Regions from separate parts of the Plantactinospora sonchi genome, predicted to be linked through region 1. Evidence: riboswitches for the same ligand, from Rfam matches in the RefSeq annotation. Region 1 holds a riboswitch; each other region holds the start of a gene.

Region 1 (6,685 bases):
GCCCGCCACCCAGCTCCCACCTACGGGAACCGCGCAACGCACGGTTGACGTACTCCTTGGCGAAGGTCACCGCCTCCGGCACCTCGTCACCGAGGGCGAGCCGGGCGGCGATCGCCGCCGAGAAGGAACAGCCGGTGCCGTGGGTGTTCCGGGTCGGCACCCACGGTCCACGCAGCAGCCGTACGCCGGTGCCGGTCCAGAGCGCGTCGACCGCGTTCTCCGGCTCGGAACCGGTCCCGGCCGCGTCGGCGTCGCCCCCCGTCACCACCACGTACCGGGTGCCCCGGTCGGCGAGCTGCCGGGCCGCCTCCGCCATCTCGTCCGGGGTACGGACCGGCCAGCCGAGCAGCGCCGAAGCCTCCGCCCGGTTCGGGGTCGCCACCAGGGCGTACGGCAGCAGCCGGGCGACCGCGTCGGCCGCGCCGAGCCGGTGTCCGCTGGTCGAGACCAGCACCGGGTCGACGACCAGGTTCGGCAGCAGCCCGTCCCGGGCGGCCTGCGCCACCGCCTCGGCGACCGCCGAGCCGCCGAGCATTCCGGTCTTCACCGCCAGCGGCGGCAGGTCCTCGACGACGGCGGTCAACTGTTCGGTCACCATCTCCGCCGACACCGGGGAGACGGCACGGACCGCCCGGGTGTTCTGGGCGGTGATCGCGGTCAGCACCGAGGTGCCGTACACCCGGAGGGCGGCGAAGACCTTCAGGTCCGCCTGGATGCCCGCGCCCGCACCGGAGTCCGAGCCGGCCACGGTCAGCGCCACCGGCGGCGTCACCGGACCCACCCGCCGACGCCGGCCGGTGCCGGGGTGGCGCCCGGAGTCCGGCCCGGGCCGGGGACGGTGGCCGCGCACAGGGCGCGGACCAGTGCCTCCGGGTCGTCGGCGCGCATCACCGCACCCATCACCGCCACCCCGGCCGCCCCGGCGGCCAGACACGCCGCGACCTGCCCGGCGGTGCCGACACCGCCGAGGGCGAGCACCGGCACCGGGGTACGGGCGACGAGTCGGGCGAGCCCGGCGGGCGCCAGCGGCGGTCCGTATCCGGGTTTGGACGGGGTGGCGTAGACCGGGGACAGCGTGACGTAGTCCTCTGTGGAGAGCCGCCCCAGCTCGGTCTCGTCGTGGCAGGAGCGGCCGACCAGGCGCAGCGTCGGCGGCGGGTACGGCCCGGCGGCGGTCAGGTGCACCGCGTCGCCGTCGAGCGGATCCGGCCCGGCCACCAGCAGTGTCCCGCCGACCGGGGTCAGGATCGCCCGCAACCGTTCGGCCAGGGCCAACCGCTCGGCGTGTGGCAGATCGCGCTCCCGCAGCAGCACCCAGCGCGCGCCGCCGCACACCGCGCCCCGGATCACCTCGGGAAGTGGCCGGCGCGCCTGCCTGCGGTCGGTCACCACCACGATCCCCGCTGGCGTACCCGTCGGGGCTCCGGTCCCGGTCACAGGTCGGGCCGTCCGTCGTCCGGGGTGGACGCCAGGGCGTGGAACCGGCGGGGGATCCGGCCGGCTCCGGCGGCCAGCCGGCCGGCCTCGACGGCGTACCGCATCGCGGTGGCCATCCGTACCGGGTCGGCGGCCCGGGTCACCGCACTGGCCAGCAGCACCCCGTCACAGCCGAGTTCCATCGCCAGCGCCGCGTCGGAGGCGGTGCCGATCCCGGCGTCCAGGATCACCGGCACGTCGACGGCCTGTCGGAGCAGCCGGATCTGGTGCGGGTTGCCGATGCCGAGCCCGGAGCCGATCGGCGCGCCGGCCGGCATCACCGCGGCGCAGCCGAGGTCGGCGAGCCGTCGGGCCAGCACCGGGTCGTCGGTGGTGTACGGCAGCACGGTGAACCCGTCGGCGACCAGTCGTTCGGCGGCGACGACCAGTTCGACCGCGTCCGGCAGCAGGGTGCGCTCGTCACCGATCACCTCGAGCTTCACCCACGAGGTGTCGAACGCCTCCCGGGCCAGGTGTGCCGTGGTCACCGCCTCGGCGGCGGTACGACAGCCGGCGGTGTTCGGCAGCAGCCGTACGCCGCACCGGGCGAGGACGTCGAGCAGTCCGCCGCCCATCGTCGCGCCGCTGTCGATCCGGCGCAGCGCGACGGTGACGAGTTCGGTGCCACTGGCCCGGATCGCCTGCTCCAGCGCGTACGGGCTGCTGGCTCCGCCGGTGCCGAGGATGAGTCGGGACCGGAACGTCTCGCCGCCGAGCCGGAACTCGTCGACGGCGGTTTCCCCGGGGGTCGCCACGGTGGTCATCGCGTTCACCCGCCCTGGGCCGCGGTCAGCACCTCGACCCGGTCCCCGTCCCGCAGCACCCGCGCCGGCCAGCCGGTACGCGGCACCACCTCGCCGTTCACCGCCACCGCCACGCCCCGGCTCTCCGGGGTCAGTTCGGTGACCAGGTCGGCCAGGGTCTTCTCGCCGGGCAGCCGGTGCCCGACTCCGTTCACGGTCAGTTCCATGGTTCCTCCCGGCTCGGGGACTACGCGGATTCGGGCCGCCCACCCGGCCCGACACCGACCTCCGGGTCGGACCGGACCGGGTCGGACCGGACCGGCTCGGCCCGGACAGGGTCCGGTGACCCGAAGCGGTCCGGGGCGAACGGGGCGAGCAGTGGATCGGTCACGCCGGTCGTCAGCAGGTCGGCGACCAGGTCGGCGGTGAGCGGGGTGAGCACGATGCCGTGCCGGTAGTGGCCGGCGGCCACCAGCACCTCCGGCCGGCCGGGCAGCGGGCCGATCAGCGGCGCGTTGTCCGGCGTGCCGGGGCGCAGTCCGGCCCGTGCCTCCACCAGGTGGTACTCGCCGAGTTCGGGCAGCAGTTCGGTGGCGGCGCGGAGCAGTTCCAGCACACCTGAGGCGGTGACGTCGAGGTCGGCGCGTTCTTCGACGGTGGCACCGACCACCACCTCACCGTCGAGGCGGGGTACCAGGTAGACGCCTCGACCGTCGACGTACCCGTCGATGACGTGCCGGAAGCCGGGCGCGGCACCGCCGGGCGCGCGCAGCCGGAGGACCTGCCCCTTCACCGGGCGGACCGGCAGACCGGTCAGTCCGGCCGTGCCGCAGCCGGCCGCGACCACCACCCGCGCCGCGGTCGCGGCCACCTCGTCGAGCGTGGTGACCGGTCGGGCCACCACCGTCACCCCGGCGGCGGCTACCGCGGCCCGCAGCGCCGCCACCAGCCGACGCGGATCCACCTGGTGGTCGCCGGCCGCGAACGCGCCGCCGCGCAACCGGGTCGCCAGCAGCGGCTCGCGGTCGCGCAGTTCCGCCGGCCGCAGCCGGGTGATCGGCAGGCCGAGTTCCCGCTGGTACGCCCAGAGCCGTTCCGCCTCGGCCAGGTCGTCGGAGGTGACCGCGACCGAGAGGGTGCCCTCGGTGCGGTAGCCCAGGTCGAGTCCGGTCCGGTCGGTCAACCCCGCGGCGAAGTCGGGCCACCGGGCGGCCGAGGCGACCAGCAGGCCGGTCAGCGCCCGCTCGCCGAAGTGTGCCTCGGAGACCGGGGCGAGCATGCCGGCGGCGACGTCGGCGGCACCCGAGCCGGGGTTCGGGTCGTAGACGGTGACCCGCATACCCCGTTCGGCGCACCGCCAGGCGGTGGCCAGCCCGACCGGGCCGGCGCCGATCACCGCTACGTCGGGACAGCCGCCGGTCAGCACGTCGCCACTCCGGCGGAGGGCGCGCTGGCGCCTCCACCGGGTGGCGAACTTCGGTCGATCTCGGCCGCGGCGGCGGCTTCCGGGGTGGGGTCGGCCGGCAGCGGCGCACGCAGCGCGGCGAGCAGTTCGGCGGTGGCCCGGGCCGGGTCGACGGCGACGGAGAGCGCGCCGACCACCGCCACGCCGTACGCCCCGGCGGCGCGCAACGCCGACACCTGGGCGGCGGTGATCCCGCCGATCGCGATCACCGGGACCGGCACCGCCGAGGCGACCCGGCGGATCCCGGCCGGGCCGATCGGATCCGGCAGTCCGTCCTTGGTCCGGGTGGCGTAACACGGGCCGACCCCGAGGTAACTGGCGCCGGCGTCGACCGCCGCCAGGCCGGTCTCCGGGTCACGGGCGGTCGCGCCGAGCACCGCCGTCGGGCCGAGCAGCCGGCGGGCGACGTCGACCGGCAGGTCACGGGCGCCGACGTGGGCGCCGACGGCGCCGACCGCGAGCGCCACGTGCAGCCGGTCGTTGACCAGGCAGGCCGCCCCGTACGCGTCGCACAGCGCGAGGATCTCCCGAGCCAGCTCGTACGCGGCCCGGTCGTCGGTGTTGTCCTCGACCCGGACCTGCACGGCCAGTTCGGGTCCGGCCACGGAGAGTGCCGCCCGGACCGTCGACAGTGGATCCCGACCGGGCCGGGTGTCGGTGATGAGATGGAGTCGAGCGAGAGATGACATGGCAACGCTCCTCCCTGCGCCGGCATTACCCGGATCAGGTTCGACGGTCGGGGGCTCCAGCCCCCCTCTCAGCCCGGTACACCGGGCTCCCGTGGGTCACTTGTCGGCGACGATACGCGCTTCGTAACGCTGACGTAAAGACCCGTGACCGATCGCACACGCACCGGCACGGATCGATCCGTCCTCCGCCCCCTGCTTCGCGCCACCCCCGGCTCCCGGTCGCCGCCGCCGACCATCGACCGCCGACGGTCGACCGCCGGTCGGACGCGCGAAAGATCGACTTGGACTGTCCTATCCGGTAAATCCGTTGCCGTTACGCAACCGTTACCGGAATTAACCTCGCGTCCGTATTCCGGTACCCCCGGTACTCGCCCTAATTTGTTCAACGACAAGGCAGAATCCGGCCGGTCGAAGCCTCGGCGGGCCACGATCGGCCCCGCACCCCGAGGCGGACCTTCGGCGAGCCGTACCCGGGATCCCCCGTTGTCCTCATCGGACGAAGGAGATCCTTCGTGGCAACCCCGCGCCGCGTCCGCGGCACCCCCACCACTGACCGGGCACCCGGCCACCGTCCTGGCACCCTCACCCGCTCCCTGCTCAGCACGGCCGCCGCAGTAGCCCTGACCAGCACGATGCTGGTCGGTACCCCGGCCACGGCCGCTCCGGTCGGCCAGCCACTCGCGGCACCCGCACCGGCACCCGCACCCGCCCCGGCGGAACCCTTCTCCGTGCTGGTCTTCTCCAAGACCGCGGGATTCCGGCACGACTCCATACCGGCCGGCATCGCCGCCATCCGACAGCTCGGCACCGAGCACGGCTTCACCGTCGACGCGACCGAGGACGCCGGCGCGTTCACCGAGCAGAACCTGGCCCGCTACCAGGCGGTCGTCTGGCTCTCCACCACCGGTGACGTACTCGACGCCGATCAGCAGACGGCGTTCGAACGGTACATCCAGGCCGGCGGCGGGTACGCCGGTGTGCACGCCGCCTCCGACACCGAGTACGACTGGCCCTGGTACGGCGACCTGGTCGGCGCGTACTTCGCGTCGCACCCGGCCAACCAGCAGGCCACCGTCAAGGTCGAGGACCACGCGCACGAGTCCACGAAGTCGTTGCCGGACACCTGGTCCCGGTACGACGAGTGGTACAACTTCCGGGACAACCCGCGTGCCGACGTACACGTGCTGGCCTCGCTGGACGAGACCAGCTACTCCCCCGGCTCCGGGGCGATGGGCCACGACCACCCGTTCGCCTGGTGCCAGGACTACGACGGCGGCCGGGCCTGGTACACGGCGGGTGGACACACCCAGCAGTCGTACGCCGAACCGGAGTTCCTGGCCCACCTGCTCGGCGGCATCCAGACCGCGGCCGGCGTGGTCGACGCCGACTGCAGCGCCTCGCTGAGCAGCAGCTTCGAGAAGGTGACGCTGGACAGCAACACCAGCAACCCGATGGAGCTGGACGTGGCACCGGACGGCCGGGTCTTCTACGTCGAGCGGGACGGCCGGGTCCAGATCGTCAAGCCGGACACCGGCACCACCGTCACCGCCATCGACCTCGACGTCTTCACCGGCAACGAGGACGGCCTGATCGGCATCCGGCTCGACCCCGACTTCGCCACCAACAAATGGGTGTACCTCTACTACGCGCCCAACGACGGCACCCCGCACAACTTCCTCTCCCGGTTCACCGTCGTCGGCGACACCCTCGACCCGGCCAGCGAGAAGGTCGTGCTGACCGTCACCACCCAGCGCAACACCTGCTGCCACGCGGGCGGCAGCATGGCGTTCGACAGCGCGGGCAACCTCTACCTGGCCACCGGGGACAACACCAACCCGTTCGAGTCGAACGGCTACAGCCCGCTCGACGAGCGGACCGGCCGGCAGGACTACGACGCCCAGCGCACCTCCGGCAACACCAACGACCTGCGTGGCAAGGTGATCCGGATCCACCCGGAGGACGACGGCACGTACACCGTCCCGGCCGGGAACCTGTTCCCGCCGGGCACGGAGAAGACCCGGCCGGAGATCTTCGCGATGGGCTTCCGGAACCCGTTCCGGATCGGCGTCGACCCCGGCACCGACACCCTGTACGTGGCGGACTACGGCCCGGACGCCGGCGCGGCGAACCCGGACCGCGGACCGGGCAACACGGTGGAGTGGAACATCGTCGGGCAGGCCGGCAACTACGGCTGGCCGTACTGCGTCGGCGCCAACGTCGCGTACCGGGAGTTCACCTTCCCGTCCGGGCCGGCCGGCCCGGCGTACGACTGTGCCGCGCCGGTGAACAACTCGCCGAACAACACCGGTCTG
Region 2 (6,685 bases), on a different contig from region 1:
CTCGAAACCGACGTCCAGGTCGGTCTGTTCCCGGTCCCCCAACCGAGTGCCGGACTCCACCCGTACTGCCGCCTTGCCGTGCCCCCTCACGCCGTCCCGCCCCCTCCTGGTCCGCGTCCCGCTCCCCCGAACGGCCCCGCCACAGCTGCCACCGGGTCCCCGGCGTGCAACCCCCCCTGCAGGTGATCCATTCTCGTCTCTCGTCTCCGTAGGTGTCGTTCCCCGTATAACTCTCCGTCAATGACGGTGATGTCGGCGGCGACGCGCGGAGCTCAGGATGACGATGATCGAATAGACGACGCCCACCTGCGATACCTCGGATGATCGGTCAATGGAGAGAACCAGATCATACGAGGTTGGATACTGTCCAGTATGGATCGCGGAGCGTAGTACTTCAATACTTCGGAGTGTTGGCAGTCTCGTCCACGGTCGATTGGCGGGCGGAACCGGTCGCGACGCGCCGACGGGCGGGGTGGACCACGGGGCGCCGCGAGCCGTTCTCAGGCCCCGACCACCTCGTCCCGGTCGGGAAACTCGCCCTCGCCCTCCTCGTCGTCGGGCTCACCCCAGTTCCGACGCAGCCACGGCAGCCCGACCCAGAAGGTCAGGAACCATGCGCCGGTCAGCCCACTGAGCACCAGCGCCACCCCTCGGGGCAGGACGAAGTCCGTGATCAGCAGCACCGAGCTGACCATCGCGATCAACATGAAGGCCAGACCACCGGTTGCCACGGCATGGGCGAACCGGACCAGCTCCGGCTTGCGCCCCTGCCGGAAAAGCGCCCGGTGGAACGCGACCGGAGAGATGATCAACGCGGTCGCGGCGGCCGCGGCGATCAACGCGACGATGTACGTGTCCTTCTGGAACTCGGTGGCCCGGGGAAAACCGTTGCTGAACGGCAGGGTGAGCAGAAACGCGAAAAGGATCTGGACACCGGTCTGCGCCACCCGCAGCTCCTGGAGCAGGTCGGTGAAGTTGCGCTGCCAGCGCTGCTTCTCGGTCTCGACACTCACCCAGCCACCTCCGCTGCCACCGCCACACCCGTTCGTCGGAATCGAGTGCGGAGCAGTGTGCCCCGCATCGACGTACCCGAAACGCGAGTCCGGTTCGTCATGCTTCGGCCCGGACGTCCCGACGTCGCCATCGATTCCGGTTCAGGTGGCGCCCCTGCCGCGCCCGATCCGGCCGACGGCCGCCGGCCGGATCACGACAGACGGGTTCGCTACCTCGGGTTCGGGCCCCACCCCGTCCCCGACCTCGGGCTCCACCGGTCAGGAGCCGCGCCGGATCCGGCCCGCGTACCGGGCCTCCAGCACCTTGTTGTGCTCGTCGCCGGTAGGGATGTTGGCCGACAGGTAGACCGGTGGTGTCTCCCCCGCCTCGATCAGCCGGGCCACCACCTCGACGGTGATCTGCTGGGCGAGCAGCGCGGCGGTGATCGACGAGACGGCGCCGACCGCGCCGCCACCGGGCAGCGGCAACGTCGCGTCGCCGTACGGGGCACCGTTGTCCAGCACCACGTCGGCCAGGTCACCGAGCCTGCGCCCGGAGGGATGCCGGGACGGTACGCCGGCCGAGTGCTCCGCCGAGGTGATCGCGATCAGCGCGTGTCCACGCTCCTTCACCAGGGCGGCGAACTCGACGATCGTGCCGTTCACGCCCGAGTTGGAGGCGATCACGAAGATGTCCGGCGGCTGGACCGGAGCCAGTTCCAGCAGCCGACGGGCCACCGTGGGGTCACGTTCGAGGGTCGGGCCGAGGATGTCCGCCGGCGCACCGCCGTACAGCACCAGGTCACGCAGGGCGATCCGGTTCGTCGGGACCAGTCCACCGGCCCGGCCGGCGATCTCCATCGAGAGCGCCTCCGAGTGGCCGGTGCCGAACGCGTGCACCACGCCGCCGGCCCGGAGCGCCGTGGTGACCAGGTCGGCCGCCCGGCGTACGTTGTCCCGCTGCCCCGCCGCCACCCGGGTCATCAGCCCGGTCACGACCTCCAGGTAGCCCTCCGCGCTCAGTGTCACCTGTCCACGTCCCTTCGCCCCACTGTCGATCATGCGGTCCGTGTCGACGATGCCATGCCCGGCCCCCGAGGGCTCACCGTGTGCCGAGTATCCGGGACAGTACGGCGTCGGCGAGCGCCTCCGTCGCCTCCTCCGGTACCCAGTGCCCGATCCCGGCCAGCGGTACGAAGCGGTAGTCGCCGGTGACGTGGTCGGCGCAGTTCCGGGCCGCGACCGGACCCACCGCCACGTCGGCGTCGCCCCAGACGAACGTGGTCGGCACCACCACCGGCCCGGTCTTGGCCAGGCCCTCCGTCGACATCGCCCGGTACCAGTTCAACGCGGCGGTCAGCGCACCGGGCTCGCGCAGCGGCGCGACGTACCGGTCGATCCGGTCCTCGGGCAGGCCGCTGAGCACCCGACGCAGCACCGCCGCCCCGTCGGCGAGCAGGACGTGCTCGGCCTTGCCGGTCTCCCGGAAGAGCTGCATGTACGCCGAGCGGGACCGCTGGTCCGGGTCCTCCGCGATCGCCCGTGCGAAGGCGGTCGGATGCGGTACGGAGACCGCGGTCAGGGTACGGACCCGGTCCTGGTGGTCGGCGGCGAGCCGCCAGGCGACCGCCGCACCCCAGTCGTGCCCCACCACGTGCGCCGCGGGCAGGTCGAGCGCGTCGAGCACCGCCACCGCGTCGGCGACCAGTTCGGTCAGCTGGTACGCCGCGACCTCGGTCGGCCGCGCCTGCGGCGAGTAGCCCCGCTGGTCCAGGACGAGGCTGCGCAGCCCCGCCGCGTGCAGGGCCGGCAGCAGGTCGTCCCATTGCGCGCCACGCTGGGGGAAACCGTGCAGCAGCAGGACGGGCTCGCCGTCCGCCGGGCCACCGGTGTGCAGGTCGAAGGTCAGGTCCCGGACGGTGATCCGCATGACCCGACCCTAGTCGTGGCTATCGGCGCGGACGGATCCGGTGCTAGCGTTCGCGAAACAACTGCACATCCGACAGGGGAGCGCGCAGCGCTGAGAGTGCGGGCAGACACGCCCGCAGACCCTCGAACCTGATCTGGGTAATGCCAGCGCAGGGAGTTCGGTCGAGTCTCCAGCCACGCCACGGTCCGGGCCCACCCGGACCGTGGCGTGCGTTCCGCCCCTGGATCGCCAAGCGACTGGGAGGCATCACCCATGAAAGAGTCCGGCAGCACCGGATGGCGGACCGTCGACATCGTCGTCGCCTCGGTCATCGCGGTCGCCTTCGGCGTCATCTTCTGGGCCTGGAACCTGGTCTGGGGCGCCACCGAGGGCGCCTTCACCTTCTTTCCGCCGGCCCAGGCGGTCATCTACGGCGTCTGGCTGGTGCCGGGGGTGCTCGGCGGCCTGGTGATCCGCAAGCCGGGCGCGGCTCTGTACTGCGAGTTCCTCGCCGCGTTCGTCTCGGTGATGCTCGGCAGCCAGTGGGGCACGATGGCCGTCCTCCAGGGCCTCTTCCAGGGTGTCGGCGCCGAACTGGCCTTCCTGGCCTTCGGCTACCGCCTGTTCCGGCTGCCGGTCGCGGTGCTCTCCGGCGCCCTGGCCGGGCTCGCCGCCGCGATCTTCGACCAGATCCGCTACTACTCGGAGAGCGACTTCGCCTCGTTCCGGCTGCCGGTCTTTGTCATCACCGTGGTCAGCTCGGCGATCATCGCCGGCGTCGGCGGCTGGGCGCTGACCCGGGCGTTGGCCCAGACCGGCGTACTGGACCGTTTCCCGGCCGGCCGGGACCGGGCCCCGGTCTGAGCAGGGCCACCCGATGACGGAGCGGACGGTGTCACGGTGAGCGCGGTCGAGCTGCGCGGCTTCGGCTGGCGGCACGCCGGACGCCGGGCCTGGGCGGTCCGTGACGTCGACCTGCGGATCGAGCACGGTGAGCGGGTCCTGCTGCTCGGGGCCTCCGGGGCCGGCAAGAGCACCCTGCTGGCGGCACTCGCCGGCCTGCTCGCCGAGGACTCCGGTGAGCAGGCCGGCAGCGTCGAGATCGACGGGCTGGACCCGCGCAAGGCCCGGGAGCGGGTCGGCGTCGTCTTCCAGGACCCGCAGACCCAACTGGTGATGGCCCGGGCCGGTGACGACGTGGCGTTCGGCCTGGAGAACCGGGGAGTTCCGGCGGCGGAGATCTGGCCCCGGGTCGCCGAGGCCCTGGACCGGGTCGGCTTCCCGTACCGGCCGGACCGGTCCACCAGCGCACTCTCCGGCGGTGAGCAGCAACGGCTCGCCCTGGCCGGGGTGCTCGCCCTGCGCCCGGGACTGCTGCTGCTCGACGAGCCGACCGCCAACCTGGATCCGGCGGGCGCCGCCCTGGTCCGAGGCGCGATCGGCGCCGCACTGGACGCCGACACCACGCTGATCCTGGTCGAGCACCGGGTGGCGGAGGCGCTGCCGCTGGTCGACCGGGTCGTCGTGCTGGAACCGGGTGGCGGGGTCCGGGCCGACGGGCCGCCGGCCGAGGTGTTCGCGACGCACGGGGCCGAGCTGGCCGCCGCCGGGGTCTGGGTGCCCGGTCCGCCGCCGGCGCCCCGCCGGTCCACCTCCCCGGCCGGGGAGGTGCTGCTCACCGCCGAGCGGCTCGGCCTGCCACCGCGGCTGGCCCCGGCCGACCTGACCGTACGCGCCGGCGAGGCGCTCGCCGTGCTCGGACCGAACGGCGCCGGCAAGTCGACCCTCGCCCTGCTCCTCGGCGGTCTGCTCAAGCCCGGCACCGGCACCCTCCGGGCGACCCCGGCACTCGCCGGCCGGTACGCGGACAGCCCACCGCACCGCTGGCGGGCACCGGTGCTGGCGCAACGGATCGGTTCGGTCTTCCAGGATCCGGAGCACCAGTTCGTCACCGGCACGGTACGGGCGGAACTGGCGCTCGGCCCACGTCGGGCCGGCCGTTCCGAGGCCGAGGTGTCGTCCACCGTGGACGAGTTGCTCTCCCGGCTCCGGCTGGACCAGTTGGCCGCCGCCAACCCGTACACCCTCTCCGGTGGGCAGGCGCGGCGGCTCAGCGTGGCGACCGCGCTGGCCACCGCGCCCCGGCTGCTGATCCTGGACGAGCCGACGTTCGGCCAGGACCGGCGGACCTGGCTGGAGCTGGTCGAGCTGCTCGCCGGGCTGCGCGACACCGGGCACGGCGTCGTCGCGGTCACCCACGACGCGGACTTTGTCACCGCCCTGGCCGACCGGACGTGGCGGCTCGGTGCTGATGCGGCGCCAACCGCCGCGCCGACGGTGCGCAGGGACGGCGATCCGGCACCGACGGTGCCGACGGACGATCCGCGGCCGGTGTCGGGATGATCCCGTACCCGATGGTCACCGCGCCCGCCGCGCCGCTGGCCCGACGTAACCCGGTGGCGAAGCTCGCCGCCGCGCTGCTCTTCTCGGTGCCGCTGCTCGCCACCCTCGACCCGCTCGTCCCGTCCCTGGCCATCGCGGTGGAACTGCTGGCCGCGCCGCTGTTCGGCGTCTCCTACCGACTGCTTGCCCGACGTGCCTGGCCACTGCTGTTCAGCGCGCTCGGCGTCCTGGTCACGATGCTGCTCTTCGCCGCCGAGCGGACCGGTGACGTCCTCGTCTCCGCCGGTCCGCTGCTGGTCACCACCGGGGTGCTCGGTACCGGCCTGGGGCTGGCGCTGCGGGTGATCGCGGTCGCGCTGCCCGGGGTACTGGTCTTCGCCACCACCGACCCGACCGATCTCGCCGACGCGCTGGTGCAGAACGCCAAGGCCCCACCGAGGTTCGCGATCGGCGCCCTGGCCGCGTTCCGGCTGGTGCCGCTGCTCGGGATGGAATGGCGGATGATCAGCATGGCCCGGCGGGCCCGGGGCGTGGACGCCGGGCGCAACCCGCTGGCCCGGCTGCGGCTCTTCGGCTCGACGGCGTTCACGCTGCTGGTCGGGGCGATCCGGCGGGGCACCCGGTTGGCCACCGCGATGGACGCCCGCGGCTTCGACTCCGGCGTCCCGCGTACGTCGGCCCGGCGACAACACTTCACCGGGGCGGACACCGTCCTGGTCGTCGGGGCGGTGGTACTCGCCGCAGCCATCCTCGCGACCAGCGTGGTACTCGGCACGTACCGGCCGCTGATCGGCTGAGCCCGTGGCAGACCGCCGGCGAGCCGTCACGGCTCACCGGAACAACCAGTCGAGCGCGGCCAGCGACTTGTCGACGTAGCGGAGGTCGTCGGTCTCCAGCCCGTACGCGAGGTCCTCGATAACCGAACACCGGGCGTAGAAGACAGCGCGCTGCCGTAGCGCCGCGTCATCGGCATGGTAGCGGCACAGGGCCGCGTCCAGCGCGACCGGACCGAGGTCGCGGTAGAGCAGACCGAAGTCGTAGGCCGGGTCGACGAACGCCGCGTCGCCCCAGTCGATGACGCCGGTCACCGTGCCGTGCACGGGATCGACGAGCAGATGCTCGATGCCCAGGTCGTTGTGGGAGAAGACCAGGGGGTACCCGCCGGACGGCGGTGCGGTGGCCACGAACGCCTCGATGGCGGCACGGTGGATCTCCGGCACCCGCGCCGACACCGCCTCGTAGTGGTCGCCCGCCTCCGCCAGCCACTCTTCCGGCGGTGAGTCGTCCGGCACGGCCACCGCCGCGAGTCGTTCGGTGCCGGTCGTATGGAGCGCGGCGAGGAGTTCTCCGACCATGGCGCCGACCGACTCCCGATGCGCCG
Region 3 (6,685 bases), on a different contig from region 1:
GTGGCAGGCCGAGCCGCTCGGCGGTGAGCAGCACCTCCCCGGCCGGGGAGGTGGACCGGCGGGGCGCCGGCGGCGGACCGGGCACCCAGACCCCGGCGGCGGCCAGCTCGGCCCCGTGCGTCGCGAACACCTCGGCCGGCGGCCCGTCGGCCCGGACCCCGCCACCCGGTTCCAGCACGACGACCCGGTCGACCAGCGGCAGCGCCTCCGCCACCCGGTGCTCGACCAGGATCAGCGTGGTGTCGGCGTCCAGTGCGGCGCCGATCGCGCCTCGGACCAGGGCGGCGCCCGCCGGATCCAGGTTGGCGGTCGGCTCGTCGAGCAGCAGCAGTCCCGGGCGCAGGGCGAGCACCCCGGCCAGGGCGAGCCGTTGCTGCTCACCGCCGGAGAGTGCGCTGGTGGACCGGTCCGGCCGGTACGGGAAGCCGACCCGGTCCAGGGCCTCGGCGACCCGGGGCCAGATCTCCGCCGCCGGAACTCCCCGGTTCTCCAGGCCGAACGCCACGTCGTCACCGGCCCGGGCCATCACCAGTTGGGTCTGCGGGTCCTGGAAGACGACGCCGACCCGCTCCCGGGCCTTGCGCGGGTCCAGCCCGTCGATCTCGACGCTGCCGGCCTGCTCACCGGAGTCCTCGGCGAGCAGGCCGGCGAGTGCCGCCAGCAGGGTGCTCTTGCCGGCCCCGGAGGCCCCGAGCAGCAGGACCCGCTCACCGTGCTCGATCCGCAGGTCGACGTCACGGACCGCCCAGGCCCGGCGTCCGGCGTGCCGCCAGCCGAAGCCGCGCAGCTCGACCGCGCTCACCGTGACACCGTCCGCTCCGTCATCGGGTGGCCCTGCTCAGACCGGGGCCCGGTCCCGGCCGGCCGGGAAACGGTCCAGTACGCCGGTCTGGGCCAACGCCCGGGTCAGCGCCCAGCCGCCGACGCCGGCGATGATCGCCGAGCTGACCACGGTGATGACAAAGACCGGCAGCCGGAACGAGGCGAAGTCGCTCTCCGAGTAGTAGCGGATCTGGTCGAAGATCGCGGCGGCGAGCCCGGCCAGGGCGCCGGAGAGCACCGCGACCGGCAGCCGGAACAGGCGGTAGCCGAAGGCCAGGAAGGCCAGTTCGGCGCCGACACCCTGGAAGAGGCCCTGGAGGACGGCCATCGTGCCCCACTGGCTGCCGAGCATCACCGAGACGAACGCGGCGAGGAACTCGCAGTACAGAGCCGCGCCCGGCTTGCGGATCACCAGGCCGCCGAGCACCCCCGGCACCAGCCAGACGCCGTAGATGACCGCCTGGGCCGGCGGAAAGAAGGTGAAGGCGCCCTCGGTGGCGCCCCAGACCAGGTTCCAGGCCCAGAAGATGACGCCGAAGGCGACCGCGATGACCGAGGCGACGACGATGTCGACGGTCCGCCATCCGGTGCTGCCGGACTCTTTCATGGGTGATGCCTCCCAGTCGCTTGGCGATCCAGGGGCGGAACGCACGCCACGGTCCGGGTGGGCCCGGACCGTGGCGTGGCTGGAGACTCGACCGAACTCCCTGCGCTGGCATTACCCAGATCAGGTTCGAGGGTCTGCGGGCGTGTCTGCCCGCACTCTCAGCGCTGCGCGCTCCCCTGTCGGATGTGCAGTTGTTTCGCGAACGCTAGCACCGGATCCGTCCGCGCCGATAGCCACGACTAGGGTCGGGTCATGCGGATCACCGTCCGGGACCTGACCTTCGACCTGCACACCGGTGGCCCGGCGGACGGCGAGCCCGTCCTGCTGCTGCACGGTTTCCCCCAGCGTGGCGCGCAATGGGACGACCTGCTGCCGGCCCTGCACGCGGCGGGGCTGCGCAGCCTCGTCCTGGACCAGCGGGGCTACTCGCCGCAGGCGCGGCCGACCGAGGTCGCGGCGTACCAGCTGACCGAACTGGTCGCCGACGCGGTGGCGGTGCTCGACGCGCTCGACCTGCCCGCGGCGCACGTGGTGGGGCACGACTGGGGTGCGGCGGTCGCCTGGCGGCTCGCCGCCGACCACCAGGACCGGGTCCGTACCCTGACCGCGGTCTCCGTACCGCATCCGACCGCCTTCGCACGGGCGATCGCGGAGGACCCGGACCAGCGGTCCCGCTCGGCGTACATGCAGCTCTTCCGGGAGACCGGCAAGGCCGAGCACGTCCTGCTCGCCGACGGGGCGGCGGTGCTGCGTCGGGTGCTCAGCGGCCTGCCCGAGGACCGGATCGACCGGTACGTCGCGCCGCTGCGCGAGCCCGGTGCGCTGACCGCCGCGTTGAACTGGTACCGGGCGATGTCGACGGAGGGCCTGGCCAAGACCGGGCCGGTGGTGGTGCCGACCACGTTCGTCTGGGGCGACGCCGACGTGGCGGTGGGTCCGGTCGCGGCCCGGAACTGCGCCGACCACGTCACCGGCGACTACCGCTTCGTACCGCTGGCCGGGATCGGGCACTGGGTACCGGAGGAGGCGACGGAGGCGCTCGCCGACGCCGTACTGTCCCGGATACTCGGCACACGGTGAGCCCTCGGGGGCCGGGCATGGCATCGTCGACACGGACCGCATGATCGACAGTGGGGCGAAGGGACGTGGACAGGTGACACTGAGCGCGGAGGGCTACCTGGAGGTCGTGACCGGGCTGATGACCCGGGTGGCGGCGGGGCAGCGGGACAACGTACGCCGGGCGGCCGACCTGGTCACCACGGCGCTCCGGGCCGGCGGCGTGGTGCACGCGTTCGGCACCGGCCACTCGGAGGCGCTCTCGATGGAGATCGCCGGCCGGGCCGGTGGACTGGTCCCGACGAACCGGATCGCCCTGCGTGACCTGGTGCTGTACGGCGGTGCGCCGGCGGACATCCTCGGCCCGACCCTCGAACGTGACCCCACGGTGGCCCGTCGGCTGCTGGAACTGGCTCCGGTCCAGCCGCCGGACATCTTCGTGATCGCCTCCAACTCGGGCGTGAACGGCACGATCGTCGAGTTCGCCGCCCTGGTGAAGGAGCGTGGACACGCGCTGATCGCGATCACCTCGGCGGAGCACTCGGCCGGCGTACCGTCCCGGCATCCCTCCGGGCGCAGGCTCGGTGACCTGGCCGACGTGGTGCTGGACAACGGTGCCCCGTACGGCGACGCGACGTTGCCGCTGCCCGGTGGCGGCGCGGTCGGCGCCGTCTCGTCGATCACCGCCGCGCTGCTCGCCCAGCAGATCACCGTCGAGGTGGTGGCCCGGCTGATCGAGGCGGGGGAGACACCACCGGTCTACCTGTCGGCCAACATCCCTACCGGCGACGAGCACAACAAGGTGCTGGAGGCCCGGTACGCGGGCCGGATCCGGCGCGGCTCCTGACCGGTGGAGCCCGAGGTCGGGGACGGGGTGGGGCCCGAACCCGAGGTAGCGAACCCGTCTGTCGTGATCCGGCCGGCGGCCGTCGGCCGGATCGGGCGCGGCAGGGGCGCCACCTGAACCGGAATCGATGGCGACGTCGGGACGTCCGGGCCGAAGCATGACGAACCGGACTCGCGTTTCGGGTACGTCGATGCGGGGCACACTGCTCCGCACTCGATTCCGACGAACGGGTGTGGCGGTGGCAGCGGAGGTGGCTGGGTGAGTGTCGAGACCGAGAAGCAGCGCTGGCAGCGCAACTTCACCGACCTGCTCCAGGAGCTGCGGGTGGCGCAGACCGGTGTCCAGATCCTTTTCGCGTTTCTGCTCACCCTGCCGTTCAGCAACGGTTTTCCCCGGGCCACCGAGTTCCAGAAGGACACGTACATCGTCGCGTTGATCGCCGCGGCCGCCGCGACCGCGTTGATCATCTCTCCGGTCGCGTTCCACCGGGCGCTTTTCCGGCAGGGGCGCAAGCCGGAGCTGGTCCGGTTCGCCCATGCCGTGGCAACCGGTGGTCTGGCCTTCATGTTGATCGCGATGGTCAGCTCGGTGCTGCTGATCACGGACTTCGTCCTGCCCCGAGGGGTGGCGCTGGTGCTCAGTGGGCTGACCGGCGCATGGTTCCTGACCTTCTGGGTCGGGCTGCCGTGGCTGCGTCGGAACTGGGGTGAGCCCGACGACGAGGAGGGCGAGGGCGAGTTTCCCGACCGGGACGAGGTGGTCGGGGCCTGAGAACGGCTCGCGGCGCCCCGTGGTCCACCCCGCCCGTCGGCGCGTCGCGACCGGTTCCGCCCGCCAATCGACCGTGGACGAGACTGCCAACACTCCGAAGTATTGAAGTACTACGCTCCGCGATCCATACTGGACAGTATCCAACCTCGTATGATCTGGTTCTCTCCATTGACCGATCATCCGAGGTATCGCAGGTGGGCGTCGTCTATTCGATCATCGTCATCCTGAGCTCCGCGCGTCGCCGCCGACATCACCGTCATTGACGGAGAGTTATACGGGGAACGACACCTACGGAGACGAGAGACGAGAATGGATCACCTGCAGGGGGGGTTGCACGCCGGGGACCCGGTGGCAGCTGTGGCGGGGCCGTTCGGGGGAGCGGGACGCGGACCAGGAGGGGGCGGGACGGCGTGAGGGGGCACGGCAAGGCGGCAGTACGGGTGGAGTCCGGCACTCGGTTGGGGGACCGGGAACAGACCGACCTGGACGTCGGTTTCGAGGAGTTCTGCCAGCAGAACTTCGTGCTGGTGGAGCGTTTCCTGCTGTATCAGTGTCCGGACCCGGGTGTGGTCGAGGACGCCGTACTGGAGGCGTTTGTCGCCGCCCGCGCCGAGTGGGACCAGATCCGTGGCTACCGGAAGCCGTTGGCCTGGGTGGTGCAGACCGCCCGGCACAGGTTGTCGATCGTCCGGCGGCGCGCGGCGGCGGAGCAGGGTGGACCGGATGTCCTGTCGGCCGGGCCACCGGACGAACCGCTGGCCGGCTCGGCCGCCGTGGCCCGCGAACTGCTCCAGGGTTGGCTGCGACAACTGCCACCACGTCAGGCGGAGGTCCTCGCGCTGGCTCTCGACGGATGGTCCGATCAGGAGATCGCCCGGGTGCTCGGTGTCGCGTACCGCACCGCGCGCAGCTACCGGCGACAGGCGCGGCGCCGGCTCCGTGAGGTCGCCGAGCGGGCGGACCTTCCCGAGGGCGAGGCGCGGGGAGGGCGATGAACCTGGACGAGGTTCTCGCCCTGGCCGGTGCGGGCGGTCTGAGTGAACTGGAACGGGCCCGGGCCCGCCGGGCGACCCGGCGGATCCAGCAGGAGTACCAGCGCGCCGAGTCCGCAGGCGTCGACCCGATCAGCGACGTCGACGTACGCGACCCGCTGGCCGACGACGTCGACGAGGCGGCCCGGATCATCCGGGCCGCCCAACTGGCCAAACTGGGCAGCCTGTGGTGGAACCGGAAGGACGGCGGACTGCGCTGGTCGGACGAGATGTCGTTGGTCTTCGGCTATCCACCCGGCACGGTCCGACCGTCGGTGGAGCTGCTCTCCCGGCTGATCCATCCGGACGACGTCGCGGAGGTCCGCCGGACCGTCGAATCCGCCTGGCAGGCGGAGACGGTCCGCGAGACGAGCTTCCGGGTGGTCCGCCCGGACAAGATCGTCCGGTACGTCTCCGCGCTGGTCGAGATCGTGGTCGACGCGCGGAACCGCCCGTGCGGCATCGTCGCCACCGGTCAGGATGTCACCGAGGCGGAACTGGACCGACAGGAGCGGGCCCGGCTGGCCCGGCGCCGGGAGACGGTCCGGACCGAGCTGGCCGGACGGGACCCGGGCGCGGATCCGCTCAGCCGGCCGAGGTTCATCAACGAGATCAACGCCGCCCAGCGGGCCGGGCCGGGCGTGCTGCTGGTGGTGGCCGTCGCGCCGGTCGTCCCGATCCCGTCCGGAGCCGGCCCGAGGGGTACCGACCCGACCGGTGTCCACCCCGGACATCCGGACGTGGCCGGTGGTGACGACCACGACCGGCTGGACGTCGCCGTCGGTGCCGTCGTCCGACGGGCGGTACGGCGTGCCGACGTCTACGGCCGTACCGCGCCCGGCGAGTTCGGTGTGCTGATGCACCGGACCACCCTCGGGGCGGCCCGGGCGGTCGCGGAGGCGGTGGTCGCCGGGATCCGGAACCAGTCCTTCCTGCTCGGCCGGAGCCGGCTGCGGCTCAACGCCTGGGCCGGTCTGATCCGTTATCCGGGCCGGCACGGGAGTCGGGCCCTCGACGTGCTGCTCGACGCCGAGGCGGCGTGGCGACTGGCCCGGGTGGCCGGGGTCGACTGCGTGGCACCCGAGCAGGCGGCGGACGGGTCGGATCAACGGCGGGGTACGCGGGGCTCGACCCCGGTGACCCCGCCCGCGCACCGGTTCACCCTGCACACCCAGCCGATCCTCGACCTGCGGCTGAACCAGATCACCCGGCAGGAGATCCTGCTCCGGCTGGCCGACGAGGGCGTCGATCCGTACCCGGTGGCCGGTCCGCACGGGGCGGCGGGACCGGCCGGCGAGGTCGTGCCACTCGACCGTTGGGTGGTCGACCACGCCCTCGAACTGGTCGCCCGGGGCGCCGGTACCTCGCACTACCAGGTGAGTCTCTCCGACCGGTCGCCCGGCGACCCGGAGCTGCTGGAGCACCTGCAGCAGCGGTTGAGGCGGTACGACGTCGACCCTGGCCAGCTCACCTTCGCGATCAGCGAGGCGGCGCTGACCGGCGATCCGACCAGGGCGGTGGACTTCACACACGGCCTCCGGCAGCTCGGTT

The links. A riboswitch is a leader RNA that binds a small molecule or an ion and turns the genes downstream of it on or off. The one in region 1 is predicted to bind thiamine pyrophosphate.
Region 2: linked by a shared signal. The riboswitch ahead of V1633_RS33475 (ECF transporter S component) and the one ahead of thiE (thiamine phosphate synthase) in region 1 are both predicted to bind thiamine pyrophosphate.
Region 3: linked by a shared signal. The riboswitch ahead of V1633_RS09210 (ECF transporter S component) and the one ahead of thiE (thiamine phosphate synthase) in region 1 are both predicted to bind thiamine pyrophosphate.

What each region holds. Positions count from the first base shown of each region.
Region 1 covers NZ_JAZGQK010000015.1:46,338-53,022, reverse strand. The annotation lists gene thiD (bifunctional hydroxymethylpyrimidine kinase/phosphomethylpyrimidine kinase) at 1-772, opposite strand, end outside; gene V1633_RS18150 (thiamine phosphate synthase) at 769-1,437, opposite strand; gene V1633_RS18145 (thiazole synthase) at 1,434-2,240, opposite strand; gene thiS (sulfur carrier protein ThiS) at 2,246-2,446, opposite strand; gene thiO (glycine oxidase ThiO) at 2,467-3,645, opposite strand; partial or broken gene thiE (thiamine phosphate synthase) at 3,756-4,373, opposite strand; TPP riboswitch at 4,368-4,476, opposite strand; gene V1633_RS18125 (ThuA domain-containing protein) at 5,006-6,685, shown strand, end outside.
Region 2 covers NZ_JAZGQK010000037.1:34,665-41,349, forward strand. The annotation lists gene V1633_RS33455 (RNA polymerase sigma factor) at 1-60, opposite strand, end outside; gene V1633_RS33460 (DUF6328 family protein) at 501-1,013, opposite strand; gene V1633_RS33465 (SIS domain-containing protein) at 1,272-2,021, opposite strand; gene V1633_RS33470 (alpha/beta fold hydrolase) at 2,095-2,922, opposite strand; TPP riboswitch at 2,987-3,095, shown strand; gene V1633_RS33475 (ECF transporter S component) at 3,175-3,765, shown strand; gene V1633_RS33480 (ABC transporter ATP-binding protein) at 3,802-5,304, shown strand; gene V1633_RS33485 (energy-coupling factor transporter transmembrane component T family protein) at 5,301-6,101, shown strand; gene V1633_RS33490 (phosphotransferase family protein) at 6,135-6,685, opposite strand, start outside.
Region 3 covers NZ_JAZGQK010000006.1:603,471-610,155, forward strand. The annotation lists gene V1633_RS09205 (ABC transporter ATP-binding protein) at 1-802, opposite strand, end outside; gene V1633_RS09210 (ECF transporter S component) at 839-1,429, opposite strand; TPP riboswitch at 1,509-1,617, opposite strand; gene V1633_RS09215 (alpha/beta fold hydrolase) at 1,682-2,509, shown strand; gene V1633_RS09220 (SIS domain-containing protein) at 2,583-3,332, shown strand; gene V1633_RS09225 (DUF6328 family protein) at 3,591-4,103, shown strand; gene V1633_RS09230 (RNA polymerase sigma factor) at 4,544-5,098, shown strand; gene V1633_RS09235 (EAL domain-containing protein) at 5,095-6,685, shown strand, end outside.